4 regions of the Streptomyces sp. NPDC085481 genome follow, and region 3 is predicted to be linked to each of the others. Evidence: riboswitches for the same ligand, from Rfam matches in the RefSeq annotation. Region 3 holds a riboswitch; each other region holds the start of a gene.
The links. A riboswitch is a leader RNA that binds a small molecule or an ion and turns the genes downstream of it on or off. The one in region 3 is predicted to bind cobalamin.
Positions count from the first base shown of each region.

Region 1: another riboswitch for cobalamin. It lies ahead of ACIGEZ_RS00325 (cobalamin biosynthesis protein); the one in region 3 lies ahead of metE (5-methyltetrahydropteroyltriglutamate--homocysteine S-methyltransferase).
Region 2: another riboswitch for cobalamin. It lies ahead of ACIGEZ_RS07345 (ABC transporter substrate-binding protein); the one in region 3 lies ahead of metE (5-methyltetrahydropteroyltriglutamate--homocysteine S-methyltransferase).
Region 4: another riboswitch for cobalamin. It lies ahead of cobN (cobaltochelatase subunit CobN); the one in region 3 lies ahead of metE (5-methyltetrahydropteroyltriglutamate--homocysteine S-methyltransferase).

Region 1 is NZ_JBITTJ010000001.1:56,530-60,896, forward strand. It holds gene ACIGEZ_RS00310 (alpha/beta hydrolase) at 1-697, opposite strand, end outside; gene ACIGEZ_RS00315 (anion permease) at 1,037-2,311, shown strand; gene ACIGEZ_RS00320 (hypothetical protein) at 2,328-2,549, shown strand; cobalamin riboswitch at 2,691-2,826, shown strand; gene ACIGEZ_RS00325 (cobalamin biosynthesis protein) at 2,860-3,834, shown strand; gene ACIGEZ_RS00330 (cobyric acid synthase) at 3,831-4,367, shown strand, end outside.
Region 2 is NZ_JBITTJ010000002.1:327,895-332,261, forward strand. It holds gene ACIGEZ_RS07340 (FecCD family ABC transporter permease) at 1-318, opposite strand, end outside; gene ACIGEZ_RS07345 (ABC transporter substrate-binding protein) at 327-1,562, opposite strand; cobalamin riboswitch at 1,792-1,976, opposite strand; gene ACIGEZ_RS07350 (hypothetical protein) at 2,350-2,508, opposite strand; gene ACIGEZ_RS07355 (hypothetical protein) at 2,879-3,298, shown strand; gene ACIGEZ_RS07360 (winged helix-turn-helix domain-containing protein) at 3,373-3,627, shown strand; partial or broken gene ACIGEZ_RS07365 (serine/threonine-protein phosphatase) at 3,679-4,255, opposite strand.
Region 3 is NZ_JBITTJ010000007.1:20,306-24,672, reverse strand. It holds gene ACIGEZ_RS16635 (hypothetical protein) at 1-504, opposite strand, end outside; gene ACIGEZ_RS16630 (SAV_915 family protein) at 789-1,172, shown strand; gene lysA (diaminopimelate decarboxylase) at 1,187-2,521, shown strand; cobalamin riboswitch at 2,619-2,824, shown strand; gene metE (5-methyltetrahydropteroyltriglutamate--homocysteine S-methyltransferase) at 2,972-4,367, shown strand, end outside.
Region 4 is NZ_JBITTJ010000002.1:282,727-287,093, forward strand. It holds gene ACIGEZ_RS07140 (precorrin-8X methylmutase) at 1-514, opposite strand, end outside; gene ACIGEZ_RS07145 (cobalamin biosynthesis protein CobG) at 511-1,731, opposite strand; cobalamin riboswitch at 1,893-2,027, shown strand; gene cobN (cobaltochelatase subunit CobN) at 2,068-4,367, shown strand, end outside.

The DNA.
Region 1 (4,367 bases), on a different contig from region 3:
CGTGCAGGATGACGTGCTCGGCGCCCCGGCGGACGGCGTAGCGGATGGCGGCGTCGACGTCGCGCCACTCGGAGTCGCCGAGATGGGCGAGCCCGTCGGGGGAGGCGGGCGCGCCCTCGTCGCCCCGGTAGGCGGGGATGAGGACGGGAATGCGCCGGCGGTGGAGGAAGGGGAGCAGGTTGAGCGGGTGCTCGCGGGTGGCGCCGAGTCCGTGCAGGGCGATCACCCAGGTGAGGCGGGGTCCGGGGACGACCCAGGCGGGCAGGTTGCCGAGTTCGCCGGGGATCTCGACGTCCTCGTAGGGCAGGCCGAGGGCGGTCTCGGGGGTGCCGCAGTGCAGCTGCGGGGTGAAGCGGATCCGGCCGCCGGTGGCGAGGGTGCCGAGCTCGACCCGTTCGAGGCGGCGCACCACGGTGTCGGCGGTGTGCGGGACGCGGTCGAGGACGGGGCCGACGACGGCGTGCAGTCCGGTGGCCTCGATGCCGTAGGTGCCGGCGCGCAGGGAGGCGAGGCTGCGGGTGAGGGTGATCCGGCCGGGTCCCGTGGCGTGCACGGTGAGTTTGGGATCGCCCGGCAGCGGGCGTCCGGACGGCACCTTGAGGGCGGCGTCGCTGGCGTACCGGCCGGCCGCCACCGCGGCCGCGCCGACACCGATCACTGTGGTGACGGCCGCTGCCGTCGCTGTAGCCGGGCGCACGCTCCCAGTGTCGGCAGCCGGGGCCCGCCCTGCCACCGGGCGGGCCCTCCCCGGAGTGACGTGGGTCTCCTCGCGGGCTCCTCCGAAGGGCTGAAGTGGTCCACGGGACGGAACGGGGCGAGAGTGGCGGAAGGCGCACGTGTCGCATCCGTCCAGGAACGGCACGGCTTACCCGGGGTCGCACCCTGACCGCATCGTGGACAGGAGGTCCGTCCACCCCGTAAGCGGAATCTCCTGACCCCGGTTCGGGACACCACACCGCCCGGCCCAGTTCACCTTCCGTTCACTCAGGTTGACTACGTTCAACCAGCCACTGACGTCAAACGATTGCCTGGGTAAATGGAACACATCACGCTGCTGCTCGCGATTGTGGTCGTGACAGCTCTCGTGTTCGATTTCACGAACGGTTTCCACGACACCGCCAACGCGATGGCGACGACCATCTCGACCGGTGCTCTCAAGCCCAAGACGGCGGTGGCCATGTCCGCCGTGCTGAACCTCGTCGGCGCGTTCCTGTCCGTGGAGGTCGCCAAGACGATCTCCGGCGGGATCATCAACGAAGAGGGCATTCGTACCGAAGTGATCTTCGCGGCGCTCGTCGGCGCCATCCTGTGGAATCTGCTGACCTGGCTGCTCGGCCTGCCGTCCAGCTCCTCCCACGCCCTGTTCGGCGGCCTCATCGGCGCCGCGGTCATGTCGGCCGGCTGGGGTGCCGTCAACGGCTCGACCATCGTCACCAAGGTCCTGATCCCGGCGGTCGCCGCCCCGATCGTCGCCGGTCTCGCCGCGATGGCCGCCACCAAGCTGACCTACCGGATCGGCGCCAACCCGAAGACGAAGGCCACGGCCAAGGGCTTCCGGGCCGGCCAGATCGCCTCCGCCGGTCTCGTCTCGCTCGCCCACGGCACCAACGACGCCCAGAAGACGATGGGCATCATCACCCTCGCCCTGGTCACCGGCGGCGTCCTCGCCCCCGGCTCCAACCCCCCGATGTGGGTCATCGTCGCCGCCGGTCTCGCGATCGCGCTCGGCACCTACCTCGGCGGCTGGCGCATCATCCGCACCATGGGCAAGGGCCTCACCGACCTCCAGCCGCAGCAGGGCTTCGCCGCCCAGACCAGCGCCGCCACGGTCATCCTGGCCTCCTCGCACCTCGGCTTCTCCCTCTCCACCACCCAGTCCTGCTCGGGTGCCGTGATGGGCGCGGGCCTCGGCCGCAAGGGCGGTGTCGTCCGCTGGTCGACCGCCACCCGGATGTTCGTCGCCTGGGGTCTGACCCTGCCCGCCGCGGGCCTGGTCGGCGCCGCCGCCGAGTTCCTCACCAAGCAGGGCACCTGGGGCATCGTCGCCGTCGCGATCCTCCTGATCGCCGGCTCCGGCGTCATCTGGTCGCTGTCCCGCCGCAAGCCGGTCGACCAGCACAACGTCACCGCCGACGACCTGGACGCGCAGGCCGAGCCCGCGGGCGTCGTCACCACCGCCATCGCGGCCGTCACCCCGCCGCCGCCGGCCGGCTCCGTCGCCGCCGTCACGGACGAGGACCTGAAGACCACCATCCCCGCCCCGAGCCCGGCGGACCCGGCCGCTCCCCCGGCCCCCGCCGCCGCGGTCTAAGGAACTGGAACCAAGCATGAAGATCGACTGGGCAGCTCTCGGCTCCGTCTTCGGAGTCAGCCTCGTGGCGACCGTCGCCCTCGTGGGCCTGTTCACCCTCGGCGTCGTCGGCCTCTCCAAGCAGGAGGAGGCCGCGGCGAACGGTGGCTCCGCCACCCTGGCCCGCACCGGCGCCTACGCCTGCTTCGCGCTGTGCGCGGCAGCCGTCGCGTACGGCATCTACCTGATCGTCGTCTGACCCGCGACACCTCGTCGTGCCCGGCACGACACCCTTCCGGCCGGGCGGCCCGCACCTCGCGTGCGGGCCGCCCGGCCGTCGTGTCTGTGGCGCTTCGCACAGTGACCCGACGCAGGTCAAAGGTGAGTTGACGGCTCTTCGCGCAGCGTGGTGGACTGCCGAGGCCATTACGGCGGCAAGCAGAGGAAGTCCGGTGCGAATCCGGCGCGGTCCCGCCACTGTGACCGGACCCGAGCGGTCCGGGAGTCAGGAACTCTCGCCGCCGGTCACGTCGATCCAGGGCGCGGACCCTGAGTGAGGACCTAGCGCCATGCCCGGCCGCAGCAGTGCCAGCCCCCCGTTCCCGGGCGGATTCGCGTACGGAGCGGCCGCCGGCCTCGCCGTCGACCTGCTCCTCGGCGACCCCCGCCGCGGGCATCCCGTCGCCGCGTTCGGCCGCGCCGCCGCCGCCGTCGAGCGCCGGCTGTGGCGCGACGACCGCGGCCGCGGCGCCCTGCACACCGCCCTCTGCGCCGGCTCGACCGTGGCGCTCGGCGCCCTCGCCGCCCGTACGGTACGGGGCAGCCGCACCGCCTCGATCGCCCTGACCGCCGCCTCCGTATGGGCCGTCGTCGGCGGTACGACGCTGGGGCGCGAGGCCCGCGCCATCGGCGGGGCGCTGGCGGCCGGGGACCTGGAGGTGGCCCGGGAGCGGCTGCCGCACCTGTGCGGGCGCGACCCGCACTCCCTGGACGGGCCCGCGATGGCCCGGGCGGTCGTCGAGTCGGTCGCCGAGAACACCTCCGACGCCGTCGTGGGCGCCCTGTTCTGGGGCGCGGTCGCGGGCGTGCCGGGCCTGGTCGGCTTCCGGGCGGTGAACACCCTGGACGCGATGGTCGGCCACAAGTCCCCGCGGTACCGGCGGTTCGGCTGGGCCTCGGCCCGCCTGGACGACCTCGCAGGCTGGCCGGGCGCCCGGCTCACCGCCGTACTCGCCACCGTCGCCGGGGGGAATCCGCGCGGTGCGCTGAGGTCCTGGCGTACGGACGCGTCGAAGCACCCGAGCCCCAACGCGGGCCCGGTGGAGGCCTCGTTCGCGGGGGCGCTCGGCGTACGGCTCGGCGGCACCCTGGCGTACGGCGGCCGCGTCGAGCACCGTCCCGTACTGAACGGGGAGGGCCGGGCCGTCGAGGTCGCGGACATCGACCGGGCGGTACGGCTCTCCCGCCGGGTCACCGCACTGACCCTGGCCGCCTGTGTGGGCGGCCGGCTGATCGCGAGCAGGCTGAAGCGGAGGAACGCATGAGGGGTGGGGGGCTGCTCGTCGCCGGCACCACGTCCGACGCGGGCAAGAGCGTCGTCACGGCCGGCATCTGCCGGTGGCTGGTCCGGCAGGGGATCAAGGTCGCGCCGTTCAAGGGACAGAACATGTCCCTGAACTCCTTCGTGACCCGGGAGGGCGCCGAGATCGGCCGCGCGCAGGCCATGCAGGCGCAGGCCGCCCGCGTCGAGCCGACCGCCCTGATGAACCCGGTGCTGCTCAAGCCCGGCAGCGACCGCTCCAGCCAGGTCGTCCTCATGGGCAGGCCGGTCGGCGAGCTCAGCGCCCGCGGCTACCACGGGGGCCGGCAGAAGCAGCTCTTCGAGCCGGTCCTCGCATGCCTGGAGGAGCTGCGGGGCACGTACGACGCCGTGATCTGCGAAGGGGCGGGCAGTCCGGCCGAGATCAACCTGCGGCGCACGGACATCGTGAACATGGGCATCGCGCGGGCCGCGCGGCTGCCCGTCGTGGTCGTCGGCGACATCGACCGGGGCGGCGTGTTCGCCCAGTTCTTCGGG
Region 2 (4,367 bases), on a different contig from region 3:
CAGCGCGTTGCGGAACAGCGTCTGCATCTGCACGCCGGCCACCGCGAGGGCGGCGCCGACGGCGGCGGCTGTCAGCGCGCGCGGCAGCCGGACCTGCTCGACGATCACCGTCCAGCGCGGGTCGGTGGCGGTGCCGCCGAACAGGACCCGGACCACGTCCGCGACCGGCACCCGGTGGGAGCCGGTCGCGATGGTGAGCACGAACAGCGCGGCCGTGCCGGCGGCGAGGGCGAGGACGACAGCGAGGCGCCGCCGCCCCGGCCGCAGCGCCCGGGAGGCGTCCGGGACGTCAGGCGAGGCGGTCGGCGCGGTTGCCATGTGGGTCGTCACGCCTTGGGTACCTGCGTGTAGAAGGTGAAGGCATGGTCCTTCGCCTGGTCCGGGTGGATCAGCGCGAAGAGGTCGGCGAGAACCAGGTCGGGGCGCAGCACGCCGCGTTCGAAGTAGTCGTTGCCGCCGCCGGGGCCGAGCGCCTTGGTGTTCGTCCAGACCGCACCGCCGGTGAGGGCCTTCAGCTGCCCGTATCGGTTGTCGGCCTTGACCGCGTCGGCGGTGGACGTCCACTTCTGGTCGGCGATCCAGACCGGGGCCTCGCCGCCCTTGGCATACACGGCCTCGAAGTTCAGCTGGAGGTTGCCGGTACCCGCCTCACCGGCCCAGGGGTAGGTGCCGCCCGCATCCTTGATCAGCTGGGCGGCGTAGCTGCCGCCGGCGGGCATGTACCAGGTGCCCTGGTACATCGTGCCGGGCAGCACCTCGACGGGCTTGCCCGCCGCGACTGCCTGCGCGCCCTTCTCGGCGACCTTCCGGTAGTCGCCCTCGACGGTGTCGAACACCTCGCCGGCGCGCTTCTCCGCTCCCGTGAGCGCGGCCATCGCTTTGACCCACTCGGCGCGGCCGAGCGGACTGGACTCCAGCCACTCGGCGTTGGCGACCACGGCGATACCGGCCTGACGCAGCTTGGGGTACTGCGGGTCGTCGGTGCCCTGGGTCATCAGCACGTCCGGCTTGGCGCCGATCACTGTCTCGGCGTTGAGGGTGCGGTCCTTGGCGTACTCGGTGACCTTGCCCGCCTTCGCCCGTTCGATCACCTGGGCGGAGGAGATGTTCGCGACGCTCGCGACACCCGTCAGGACGTCCAGGGTGCCGGTCTCGGTGAGCAGCGGCAGGTGAGTGGTGGAGGCGGAGTACAGGCTCTTGACGGGAACGGTGACCTGCTGCGCGGACGCCAGCTCACCGGTCAGCTCCGGCTTCGGCGCACCGCACTTGACCAGCACGTACGACTCCGGCTTGCCCTTGGGATAGGGCTCGTTGACGGTGAGGACCTGGTAGCTCTTCTCGTACCGGAGCGTGAAGTTCTTGGCGTGCTTCACCGTCGACTTGACCGGGAAATAGTCCTTGGCCGGGTCGAAGTCCTTGACGCAGCCCTCCCCGGCGGCGTGGGCCTTGGCGTCGGCGGGCGGGCCGGCGTCGCTGCCACACGCGGTGAGCGTGAGGGCGACCGTGAGGAAGGCTGCCGCGGCGGCCTGACGACGGCCGGGCATGACGGATCGTACGGACAAGGTGACTCCTGGTGGCATACGTGGGCAGCGCGCACCGGCAATCCGGGGCGCGCGTGATGCGGCGTACGGGAAGGACCCGCTGGGGGAGGAGGCCGTCAGACCCTGAGGGAGCGGGCTCGTGCGTCAAGCCGGGCAGGTTGGCCCCACAGGGCCTCGGGCAGCGCAGAGCTGCCGCCGTGGGTACGCAGGCACACGGGTGCCACCGCCTCTCCTGGGGAAATCCGCCCCGTACATCGAGGTGCGACGGCGTGAGTCTCCTGACTCGGGATCAAAGCTTCTCCGGCCTTCCCACCCCCGGATGGGGCGGTGGCCATGGCGGAGTCGCTCCCCCTACACAGTGGCGGTACCGTGCCGGAATCTCACCGGCTTCCTCGTTCCGCCGTCGCTGGTCGGACGGAAGCATCGCAGAACCGGCCACGGCCACGCCAGACCCACAACTGTGCGACCAGCCACACGAGGTGTCGCCTTGAGGTGACCCGCGCCAACGGGATGCGGCACAGGAAGGCGGGCGTGATGACGTCCCCACGATGCCCCTGCACGGGCCCGGATCACCGCGCGGGTGCCGGCGCTGCGGGGGCTTCTGGTGCGGAATCCCCCGCCAGACCATGTGCCGGCTCACCTCCCACAGTGCCCAGACGGACCACGCCACCAGGCAGACCCGGAGTCGGAACAGCCCTGCGTGATAGCCGCCCTCCCACTGCGGGATCAGGAACATCAGACTGGTGACGGCCACGATGACGACCCCCAGCAGCACGCACTGCCCCGCGTACCGGGTGGCCCGCTTGCCTCAGTAGTCGAAGACTGCCGCCGCCGCGACCGTCTCCACCAGCGCGCCGGCCAGGAACACCACCCCCATGACCCGCCCGCCGAAGGTCAGTGCTCTGAGGGTGTCCGTCAGCCCCACCCGGAAGAGCACGGCGGCGGACACCAGGAGCCCGAGCGTCATCAGACCGGCTTGGGCGCGCCTCCACCAGCGACGGTCCGGCCACAGGTCAGGGTCGGCGCGCCATCGGACCCGCCCCAGCTGCTGTACCTGCTGGACTCTGCCGACCGGTTACCGCCGCTGCAGGTCGGCCGCGGGTAGGCACCGGCGAGAGGTGCACCCGCACGCGGCGTTCTTCGGGTGCGCCCCGGGAGGTGACGCAGAATCATTCTCGCCGGGGGAGGCGTCGGCCGGGTGGGGGATGGCATGGACCGGCGCGGTGGCGTAGCCGCAGAGCGTGCGCTGCCACCCTTGGCAAATAGTTGCTAAGGTGGAAAGTAATTTCCGATTGGACATGCTCATGGATGTCCAAAGCTGTACAGGGGGAGTAGTGGTGAGTGAACAGGCGGATGCGGTCGCGTCGTTGGAGGGCGTTGCCCGGATCGAGGCGACCACGCTGGGGCGCAGCGGCTGGTACGTCGGCTACCTGTGGGTCTTCGCGGCGTGGCAGCTCATCCTCGTTCCCGCGGTGCTGCTGTGGCGCGGACCGACAGGGGTGATCGTCAGTACGCTGGCGAACGCCCTGATGGTCATGGGGTTGTCCGTGTTCGCCGCGCGGCAGCCCGTGGTGCCTCGTGGCTTCGCGGGCCGGCACCTCAGGGTGATCGGTGCTTGGGCGGTTGCCTACGTCCTCGCTCTCGTGGTCGGCTTCACCGCCTTCGTGGGCAGTGTCGCCTTCTCGGCCGCGGCTGCTCTCGTGTGCGCGCTGCCGGCCGCTGCCGCCGCGGTTCGGCGGGGGGGACGTGCCGCGTGATGGCGGAAGGCTCGGCGGGCGCGGGGCGGGATCCCCACCCTCGACATGATCTGGCACCCCTTCTGGCGTCGGCTGTGCGCCTGTCGATCGTCGCGGCTCTTGCCGCCGTGGAGAAGGCCGAGTTCGCCTATGTGCGGGATCTCGTGGAGATCACCGACTCGGCGCTGTCGAAACAGGTCTCGCGCTTGGAGGAAGCGGGCTGGGTGGCGGTTGAGAAGGGGCAGGTGGGACGCCGGCCGCGGACCTGGTTGCGCCTGACCGAGGAAGGGCTGACCGCCTACCGGCGCCACCTCGTCGCTCTCGCCGCCATTGCGGGCCCACTGCACTGACGCGGGAGAAGCGAACGCACGCGAGCCCCAAGAGGGCTGTGTAGGTGCCTTCGTGTCCCCCGCCACGTCGTAGGCGGGCTCCAGGACTCCGGCGACCGCGACGCGCGGCAGCGGGGACCACTGGATCTCCGCGGCGACGCCCATCGGTTCGCGGCGGCGGGTGCGGAAGAAGAGGTCGGTGTAGCGGTTCTTGGTCTGCATTATGTCGGCGACCAAGCCCGCGATCCTGCGCAGGATGCGGCGATCGTCGTCAGTGACCCCGTCCAAGGTGACGGTGAGAACGCCCACCTGATCACCGCCGTCCAGCAGCGGCAGATGGACCCGTACGCCGTCGGCCAGCACCAGCTCGACCGGGCGTGACGTGAGGAAGCACCGGCCGGCTTCGGACCGGTCGACGGGCTGCGGATCACCGACCGCCAGCCCCGCGCGGGGCAGGGGCACCAGCTGCTGCTGCCCGTAGTCCTGAAGCAGGATCTGCAGGTCGCGGCCCCAGCCGGGCCACCGTATCGGCGACGAGCGGGCCGACCAGATGGGGCGGGAGCTCGTGGGCCCGGTCCAGGAGCACCCCCAGCAGCTCCTCCCCGAAGCTCTCGGAGCGGTCCGGATCCCCGCGCCGTCCGACGGTCATCCTGTGGCCTCCAACCGGCCGGCCGGCGGGCGACACGGCCCTCATCAGGCGCGTACGTCCGTGCAGCCTGCGCAGTGACCGGCCATCGACGGCTCCGCACGCGACGTGCCGA
Region 3 (4,367 bases):
CCCGAAGGAGCGCAGCCGTACGGCCATGGCCCGGATCTCGCCCTCGGGATCCTGCGCCTCCTCCGCGAGCTCGAACGGCTCGTCGGCCGGCTGCCGGGCGAGCTGGGCCCGCCGTGCCTGCGGGTCACTGGGCGGCGCGTCCGGCCCGTCGGCGGCGGCCAGGCTCTCGTGCGCGAGGTCGGTGTGCAGCTTGACCTCGCTGCTCTCCACCACCCACTCGGCCAGCACCTCGGTGCGCTCGAGCACCTCCTGCGCCACGGAGCCGACCGCGTCCTCCGCCACCTCCAGGGAAGGCGCCTCGACGAACACCTTGAGCACCGCGCCGCGGGAGTGGGCCCCCACGACGACATCGAGCACATCCACCTCCACCCCGTCGGGGCCCTCGACCCCGGCCACGGAGTCGAACCCCCGTTCCAACAGCGCGACGACTCCCACCCTGCGCAGCTCGTCCAGCTGGGGAGCGCCGTCCGGTATGCACGTTTCCACGGTCACGACGTACGTCACGACGGCAAGCGTGCCAGGTCGGCCCGCCCGGTTCCGGGTGATCGCGAAATCACCCGGGGAGGCGACGGGAACAGGCCGGTCCGCCGCCCTGCGCAACACCCGTGGAGACGCGGCACGGCGACCACGACCCGCAGGTCGTGCGGCTCGTTCCCCGAGCGAGCGAATCGCGTCAAGTCCCCGTCAGGAGGGCGTCAGAGGAGCTCCGGACCGGCGGGCGGCGGGCATAGCTTCGGGGACGGCCCTGGCGCGAACGGTGCCGGGGCGCACGTTCCTGGGGAGGAACCATGAACCACGCCCGGTACGGAGACGATCCCGAGCCCTCTGAACAGGTGCCGGCCGGACGACTGTGCGTCCCCGTCCGGCCGGTCGCCCACGGCTGCGCGGCCCGCCTCTTCCGCACCCCCGTCGGCGCCCGCACGGCGGTCGCCTTCACCACACCGGCACGCCTCCGGTCGGTCCTGGGCGCCGACCAGCCCTGGACACCCCTCGCCGAGCCGGCGCTGCGCGCCCTCGTGGCCCCGCTGGGCATCGAGACGCTGACCGTCGACCCGGCCCTGACGGCGCCGGCGCTCGCCGCGCCGCCGCTCGCGGCACCGGTCTCCGGCCGCCACCCGGTCCGGGCCGCAGGGCCGGCCGGCCGGCCCTTGACCGCGACGCTCGCGCGGTGACGGGGGCCGCCGGGATGACCGTCACGCCGCTGCGCCCGGTCGCCGCCCCCGCGGGCGACCTGTCCGTCTGGCCCGCGTCCACCGCCGAGGGGCCGAACGGCCGGGTCTTCGTCGGCGGGGTGCCGCTGGACGAGGTCGCCCAGAGCCACGGCACCCCCGTCTACGTCCTCGACGAGGCCGAGGTCCGCGACCGCTGCCGCACCTACCGCGACGCCTTCCCCGAGGCCGAGGTCCACTACGCGGCCAAGGCGTTCCTGTGCCGCGCGCTGGTCCACTGGGTCGAGGAGGAGGGCCTGGGTCTGGACGTCTGCTCCGCGGGCGAGCTGGAGCTGGCCGTCACCACCGGCTTCCCGGCCGAGCGGATCCTGCTGCACGGCAACGCCAAGTCCCCGGAGGACCTGCGGACAGCGCTGCGCCTCGGGGTGGGCCGGATCGTCATCGACAGCCCCGCGGAGATCGCCCGGATCGCCGCCGCCGTGGGCCCGAAGGGCCGGCAGAAGGTGATGCTGCGGGTCACCCCCGGCATCAGCGCGGGCGGCCACGCCAAGATCCGCACGGGTTCGGACGACCAGAAGTTCGGTCTCTCCCTGCGGGACGGCCACGCCCAGCACGCCATCGCCCGGATCCTCGACCAGCCGCAGCTGCAACTCACCGGTCTGCACTGCCACCTGGGCTCGCAGATCACCGACGTCAAGCCCTATCTGGTCGCGGTGCGCCGGCTGGTCGGCCTGATGGCCCGCACCCGGGACGCCCACGGGGTCGTGCTGCCCGAGCTCGACCTCGGCGGCGGCCACGGCATCGCGTACCGGCCGGGCGACCCCGCGCTCGACCTGACCGCGCTCGCCCGCCGGGTCCGCGCCGAGCTGATCGAGAGCTGCGCGGGCGCCGGACTGCCCGTACCGCGGCTGATCGTGGAGCCGGGGCGGGCCGTGACCGGTCCGGCCGGAGTCGCCGTCTACCGGGTCCTCGCGGTGAAGACCACCCCCGAGCGGGTCTTCGTCGCCGTGGACGGCGGGATGAGCGACAACCCGCGCCCGGCGCTGTACGGGGTGAGGTACGTGCCGCGGCTGATCGGCCGCCCCTCGGCCGCCGGGCCGCTGCGGGCGACGGTCGTGGGACGCCACTGCGAGGCCGGTGACGTCCTCGCCGAGGACGTCAGCCTCCCCGCGGACATCCACCCGGGCGACCTGCTCGCCCTGCCGGTGGCCGGCGCGTACCACCTGTCGATGGCCTCCTCTTACAACCTGGTCGGCCGCCCGCCGGTCGTCGCCGTCTCGGCGGGCACGAGCCGGCTCCTCGTCCGCAGGGAGTCCCTGGCCGACCTGCGCGCCCGCGACATCGGCCTGTGACGCCCGCCCCACCACCCGACCCGAGTCCGCCCCGCAACCCTCACCCCCGAAACCCCACGCGCCACTCCCACCCGGCGCGTAGGGTGTGCGGTGCAGCTGGTTCGCCCCGTCCTCCAGGCGGGATGCGTCGTAAGAGGGAACCCGGTGAAAATCCGGGACTGCCCCGCAGCGGTGAGCGGGAACGACCGCCGTCACACAGCACTGGACCCGAGACGGGTCCGGGAAGCGACGGCCAGTAGGTGTCCGCCGGTCGACGTCTGCGTCGGCCGGGCCGGGCGTGCTCGCGAGTCCGAAGACCTGCCACTGCCCGTGCGCGACGACCGCGCGCGGAGATTCCGGTGACCTCGAGGGCGGGTCGGCGACGTCGGGCACACCCACCGTGTGTCCCGCGCTCCTTCGCGTCCCCGTGGTCCACCGGGATCCTTCACACGACTCGCGAAGGAGAGTTCCGTGACCACCACCGTGTACGGGTATCCGCGTCAGGGCCCGAACCGGGAGCTCAAGAAGGCCGTCGAGGGCTACTGGAACGGCCGGGTGACGGCCGACCGGTTGCAGGAGACGGCGGCAGGGCTGCGCCGCGCCACCTGGCGGCGGCTCGCCGAGGGCGGCATCAGGGAAGTGCCGACCGGGGACTTCTCGTTCTACGACCACGTCCTGGACACCAGCGTCATGGTCGGCGCCGTGCCCGCCCGGCACCGTGCCGCGGTGGCCGCCGACGCGCTCGACGGCTACTTCGCCATGGCGCGCGGCACGCAGGACGTGGCGCCGCTCGAGATGACCAAGTGGTTCGACACCAACTACCACTACCTGGTGCCCGAGCTCGGTCCCGGCACCGTGTTCAGCGCCGACTCGGCCAAGCAGGTCGGCGAGTTGACCGAGGCGCTGGGGCTCGGGCTCACCGCCCGGCCGGTCCTGGTCGGGCCCGTGACCTATCTGCTGCTCGCCAAGCCGGCCGCGGACGCCCCGGCCGATTTCGTACCGCTCACCCTCCTCGACCGGCTGCTGCCGGTGTACGCCGAGGTGCTCGCCGATCTGCGGGCGGCGGGCGCGGAGTGGGTGCAGCTGGACGAGCCGGCGCTCGTGCAGGACCGCACGCCCGCCGAACTGAACGCCGCCGCCCGCGCGTACCGCGATCTGGGCGCCCTCGCCGACCGGCCGCGGCTGCTCGTCGCCTCCTACTTCGACCGGCTCGGCGACGCGCTGCCCGTCCTGGCGAAGGCGCCGGTCGACGGCCTCGCCCTGGACTTCACCGGTCCTGCATCGGCGAACCTGGAGGATCTCGCGGCGGCCGGCGGCCTGCCCGGCAAGCGGCTCGTCGCCGGGGTCGTGGACGGCCGCAACGTGTGGATCAACGACCTGGAGAAGTCGCTGGCCACGCTCGCGACCCTGCTCGGGCTCGCCGACCGCGTCGACGTCGCCGCCTCCTGCTCGCTGCTGCACGTGCCGCTCGACGCGGCGGCCGAGCGGGACGTCGATCCGCAGGTGGGGCGCTGGCTGGCGTTCGCGCGGCAGAAGACGGAGGAGATCGCGACGCTGGCGCGCGGGCTCGCCGAGGGGCCCGGCGCGATCACCGCGCGGCTCGCCGCGAACCGGGCCGCGTTGTCCTCCCGCGCCGCGTCCGCGCTGACCCGCGATCCGGCGGTGCGGGCCCGTACGGCGGCGGTGACCGCCACGGACGCCCGCCGCTCGCAGCCGTACGCCGAGCGGGCCGCGGCCCAACGGGCGCACCTGCGGCTGCCGTTGCTGCCGACCACGACCATCGGTTCGTTCCCGCAGACGGGCGCGCTGCGCACGGCGCGGGCCGACCTGCGGGCGGGCCGGATCGGCGGCGACGCGTACGAGGAGC
Region 4 (4,367 bases), on a different contig from region 3:
CGCCGATGAAGCCGACCGGGATGCCGAGGACGGCCGCGGGCCGGCCCGCGCCCTTCGCCACCATCTCCAGGAGGTGGAACAGCGCCGTCGGAGCGTTGCCGATGGCCACGACCGACCCTTCGAGCCGGTCCCGCCACAGCTCCATGGCCGCCGCCGACCGCGTGGTGCCGAGCTCGGCGGCGAGCGCCGGGACGGACGGGTCGGACAGGGTGCAGACCACGTCGTTGCCGGCGGGCAGCCGCTTGCGGGTGACCCCGCTCGCGACCATCTGCGCGTCGCACAGGATGGGCGCGCCCGCGCGCAGGGCGGCGCGGGCCGCGGCCACCACGCCGGGCGAGTAGGCGATGTCCCGGACGAGGTCGGTCATGCCGCAGGCGTGGATCATCCGCACCGCGACCTGCGCGACGTCGGCGGGCAGGCCCGCGAGGTCCGCCTCGGCGCGGATCGTGGCAAAGGACCGGCGGTAGATCTCCGTGCCGTCCTTCTCGTACTCGAACATCCTGTTCTCGCTCATCTCGTGGTGCGGGCCGTGGCTACTGCTTCGGTCAGGGAGGTACGGGGGGTGGGGACGCCGTCCACCAGGTAGTCGCCGTCACCGGTGGCGAGGACGTCGACCCAGGCGCCGTGTGGGTGTCCGCAGCGCCGCTCGCACCCGGAGAAGTGCACGGGCAGCTCCCCCCGGGGCGCCCGCGCGGCCTCCGCCCGCACGTCGGCGAGCGACTTGGCGCAGCCGGGGCGACCGGTGCAGGCGCTGACGCCGACGGAGGGCGCGTCGGGGCGGGTGATCAGCCCGTACGAGGCGAGCTCGGCGAGCCGTCCGTGCCCGGCGGCGACGACCACCCCGCGCCAGGGCGTGAACCGCACCTCGCCGGCCGGCAGCAGCGCCCGCAGCTGAGCGGCGGTCAGCCGCCCGAGCGGCGCGAGGACGTGCAGGGCGCGGGGTCCGAGGGGTCCGGGGAGGAGCGGCGGGGGTACGGGCCGCGGGAGTACGGGTACGGGCTCGGCGCCGATCCCGGCGCGCGCCAGGGCGCCGGCCGGGTCCGGTCGGTGCCCCTCGGGCAGCTCGCGCACGCGCCAGGCCCCGTTGCCCGCGGCCCGGGCGGCGTCGAGGAACGCCCCGGCGGCGGCGAGGGCGGCACGGGGCGCGTCGGCGGCGGCGATGCGGAGGACCGGCCCGCCGACGCGCAGCAGCACCGTCGGCCCTTCTGCGAGCAAGGTCACATCCCCGCCGAGCCCCGCGACATCGCCCCGCCCGTCGTCCAGGACGAACAGGAACCGCCCCGAGAGCGCCGCCGTCCAGGGCTCGGCGCACAGCAGGGCGTCCAGCTCCCGGGCCCACAACTGCACGTCCGCGTACCCGAGTCCGTCCAGCCCCGCGGCCGGCGAGGCGACGATGTTGCGGGCCCGCTCGTGGGTGGGGGAGGGCAGCAGCCCGGCCCGGTCGAGCAGGCCGGCCAGCGCACCGCCACAGCCCTCACCGAGCCCGCGCAGCTCCACGTTCCCGCGCGAGGTGACGCTGACGCACCCGTCGCCGAGCGACTCCGCCGCGTCGGCGAGGACCTCGACCTGATGCGCCGTCAACCGCCCGCCGGGCAGCCGCAGTCGGGCCAGCCGGCCGTCGTCGGCGGAGTGCAGGCGCAGCGCACCCGGGCAGGCGTCGCCGCGGTCCCGTATGAGAGGTTCGCCCGGTTCGGGCGAGGTGCGTGGGGTGGCCGGCATGGCGGCGAGCATACCCACGGCCACGTCCGCTCCCACCTGCTCGGACGACGGGTGTGACGGGCGCGACGCGGGGGACGCGAGGTGCCGCGGCGGGCCCGGCGCGGCGGCGCCGCCCCCCGGCGGTGTGACCCGGCCGACTCCCCGCCCCCGCCCCACCGACCGCGCCACGATCTAGGATGCAGATCGGCATGGGGTCCCAGGACCCCGGGGAGGAAGCCCGGTGTGAATCCGGCGCGGTCCCGCCACTGTGAGCCGGTCCCGTGTTCCGGGGCCGGTGAGTCAGGAACTCCCGCCGTCCATACGACCACCCGGGGCGCGGACAACCCCGAGGAAGGGCCTGAGCTCGCCATGCTCCTGCTGCTGTCGCACTCCGACACCGACCTGCTCAGCGCCCGAGCGGCCACCGCCGCCGCGCCCGACTCCCCGGTCCGGTACCGGTTCGCCAACCCCGCCCGGCTCCCGCTCGCCGACCTGCCCGCCCTGCTCGAAGGCGCCGAGCTCGTCGTCGTCCGCCTGCTCGGCGGGCTGCGGTCCTGGCAGGAGGGCCTCGACGCGGTCCTGGCCGCCGGGAAGCCGGTGGTGGTGCTCAGCGGCGAACAGGCGCCCGACGCCCAGCTGATGGAGGCGTCCACCGTCCCCGTCGGCGTCGCCACCGAGGCCCACGCCTACCTGGCGCACGGCGGCCCGGGCAACCTGGAGCAGCTGGCCCGGTTCCTGTCCGACACGGTGCTGCTCACCGGTCACGGCTTCGAGCCCCCGGCGCCCGCGCCCACCTGGGGCCCGCTGGAGCGCGTCTCCAAGGCCGCGGACGGCGCCCCGACCATCGCGGTGCTCTACTACCGCGCCCACCACATGAGCGGCAACACCGCCTTCGTCGGCGCCCTGTGCGACGCCGTCGAGGAGGCCGGCGGCCGGGCCAAGGCGCTGTACGTGGCCTCCCTGCGCGCCCCCGAGCCGGAGCTGCTCGACGAGCTGCGCGGCGCCGACGCGATCGTGACCACCGTCCTCGCCGCCGGCGGCACCAAGCCCGCCGAGGCGCAGGCCGGCGGCGACGAGGAGGCCTGGGACGCGGGCGCGCTCGCCGCGCTCGACGTGCCGATCCTGCAGGCGCTGTGCCTGACGGGCTCGCGCGCCGCGTGGGAGGAGAACGACGAGGGCCTGTCGCCGCTGGACGCGGCGAGCCAGGTCGCCGTCCCCGAGTTCGACGGCCGGCTGATCACGGTCCCGTTCTCGTTCAAGGAGATCGACGAGGACGGCCTCCCGGCATACGTCGCCGACGCCGAGCGCGCCGCCCGCGTCGCCGGCATCGCCGTACGGCACGCCCGCCTGCGCCACATCCCGAACGCCGAGAAGAAGCTGGCGCTCGTCCTGTCCGCGTACCCGACGAAGCACTCGCGGATCGGCAACGCGGTCGGTCTGGACACCCCCGCCTCCGCGGTGGCGCTGCTCGACCGGCTCATCGCGGAGGGCTACGACTTCGGCCCGGTCGAGGACATCCCGGGCCTGGTGTCCGGCGACGGCGACGAGCTGATCTACGCCCTGATCGAGGCCGGCGGCCACGACCAGGACTGGCTCACCGAGGAGCAGCTGGCCCGCAACCCGGTCCGGATCCCCGCGGCCGACTACAAGCGCTGGTACGCCGAGCTGCCGGCCGAACTGCGCGCGCAGGTCGAGGAGCACTGGGGCCCGGCGCCCGGCGAGATGTTCCTGGACCGGTCGCGCAACCCGGAGGGCGACATCGTCCTGGCGGCGCTGCGCCGCGGGAACCTGCTGATCCTCATCCAGCCGCCGCGCGGCTTCGGCGAGAACCCGATCGCGATCTACCACGACCCGGACCTGCCGCCCTCGCACCACTACCTGGCGGCCTACCGCTGGATCGCCGCCCGCGCCGAGGACGGCGGGTTCGGCGCGGACGCGATGGTGCACCTGGGCAAGCACGGCAACCTGGAGTGGCTGCCCGGCAAGAACGCGGGCCTGTCCGCCGCGTGCGGCCCCGACGCGGCGCTCGGCGACATCCCCCTGGTCTACCCGTTCCTGGTCAACGACCCGGGCGAGGGCACCCAGGCCAAGCGCCGGGTGCACGCGACGCTGGTGGACCACCTGGTCCCGCCGATGGCCCGCGCCGACAGCTACGGCGACATCGCGCGCCTGGAGCAGCTGCTCGACGAGTACGCGCAGATCAGCTCGATGGACCCGGCGAAGCTCCCGGCGATCCGGGCGCAGATCTGGACGCTGATCCAGGCCGCGAAGCTGGACCACGACCTGGGGCTCGCCGACCGGCCGGACGACGACGGCTTCGACGACTTCCTGCTGCACGTCGACGGCTGGCTGTGCGAGGTCAAGGACGCCCAGATCAGGGACGGTCTGCACGTCCTCGGTGGTGCCCCGGCCGGCGAGGCCCGGGTGAACCTGGTCCTGTCGATCCTGCGCGCCCGCCAGATCTGGGGCGGCACCCAGGCGCTGCCGGGTCTGCGCGAGGCGCTGGGCCTGGACGAGTCGGCGGCGACCCGGACGACCGCCGACGAGGCGGAGGCGAAGGCGCGCGAGCTGGTCGAGGCGATGGAGGCGGCGGACTGGAGCCGGGACGCGGTGGCGACGGTCGCCGCCGGTCACTCCCAGGCGGTCGCGGACGTCCTCGACTTCGCCGC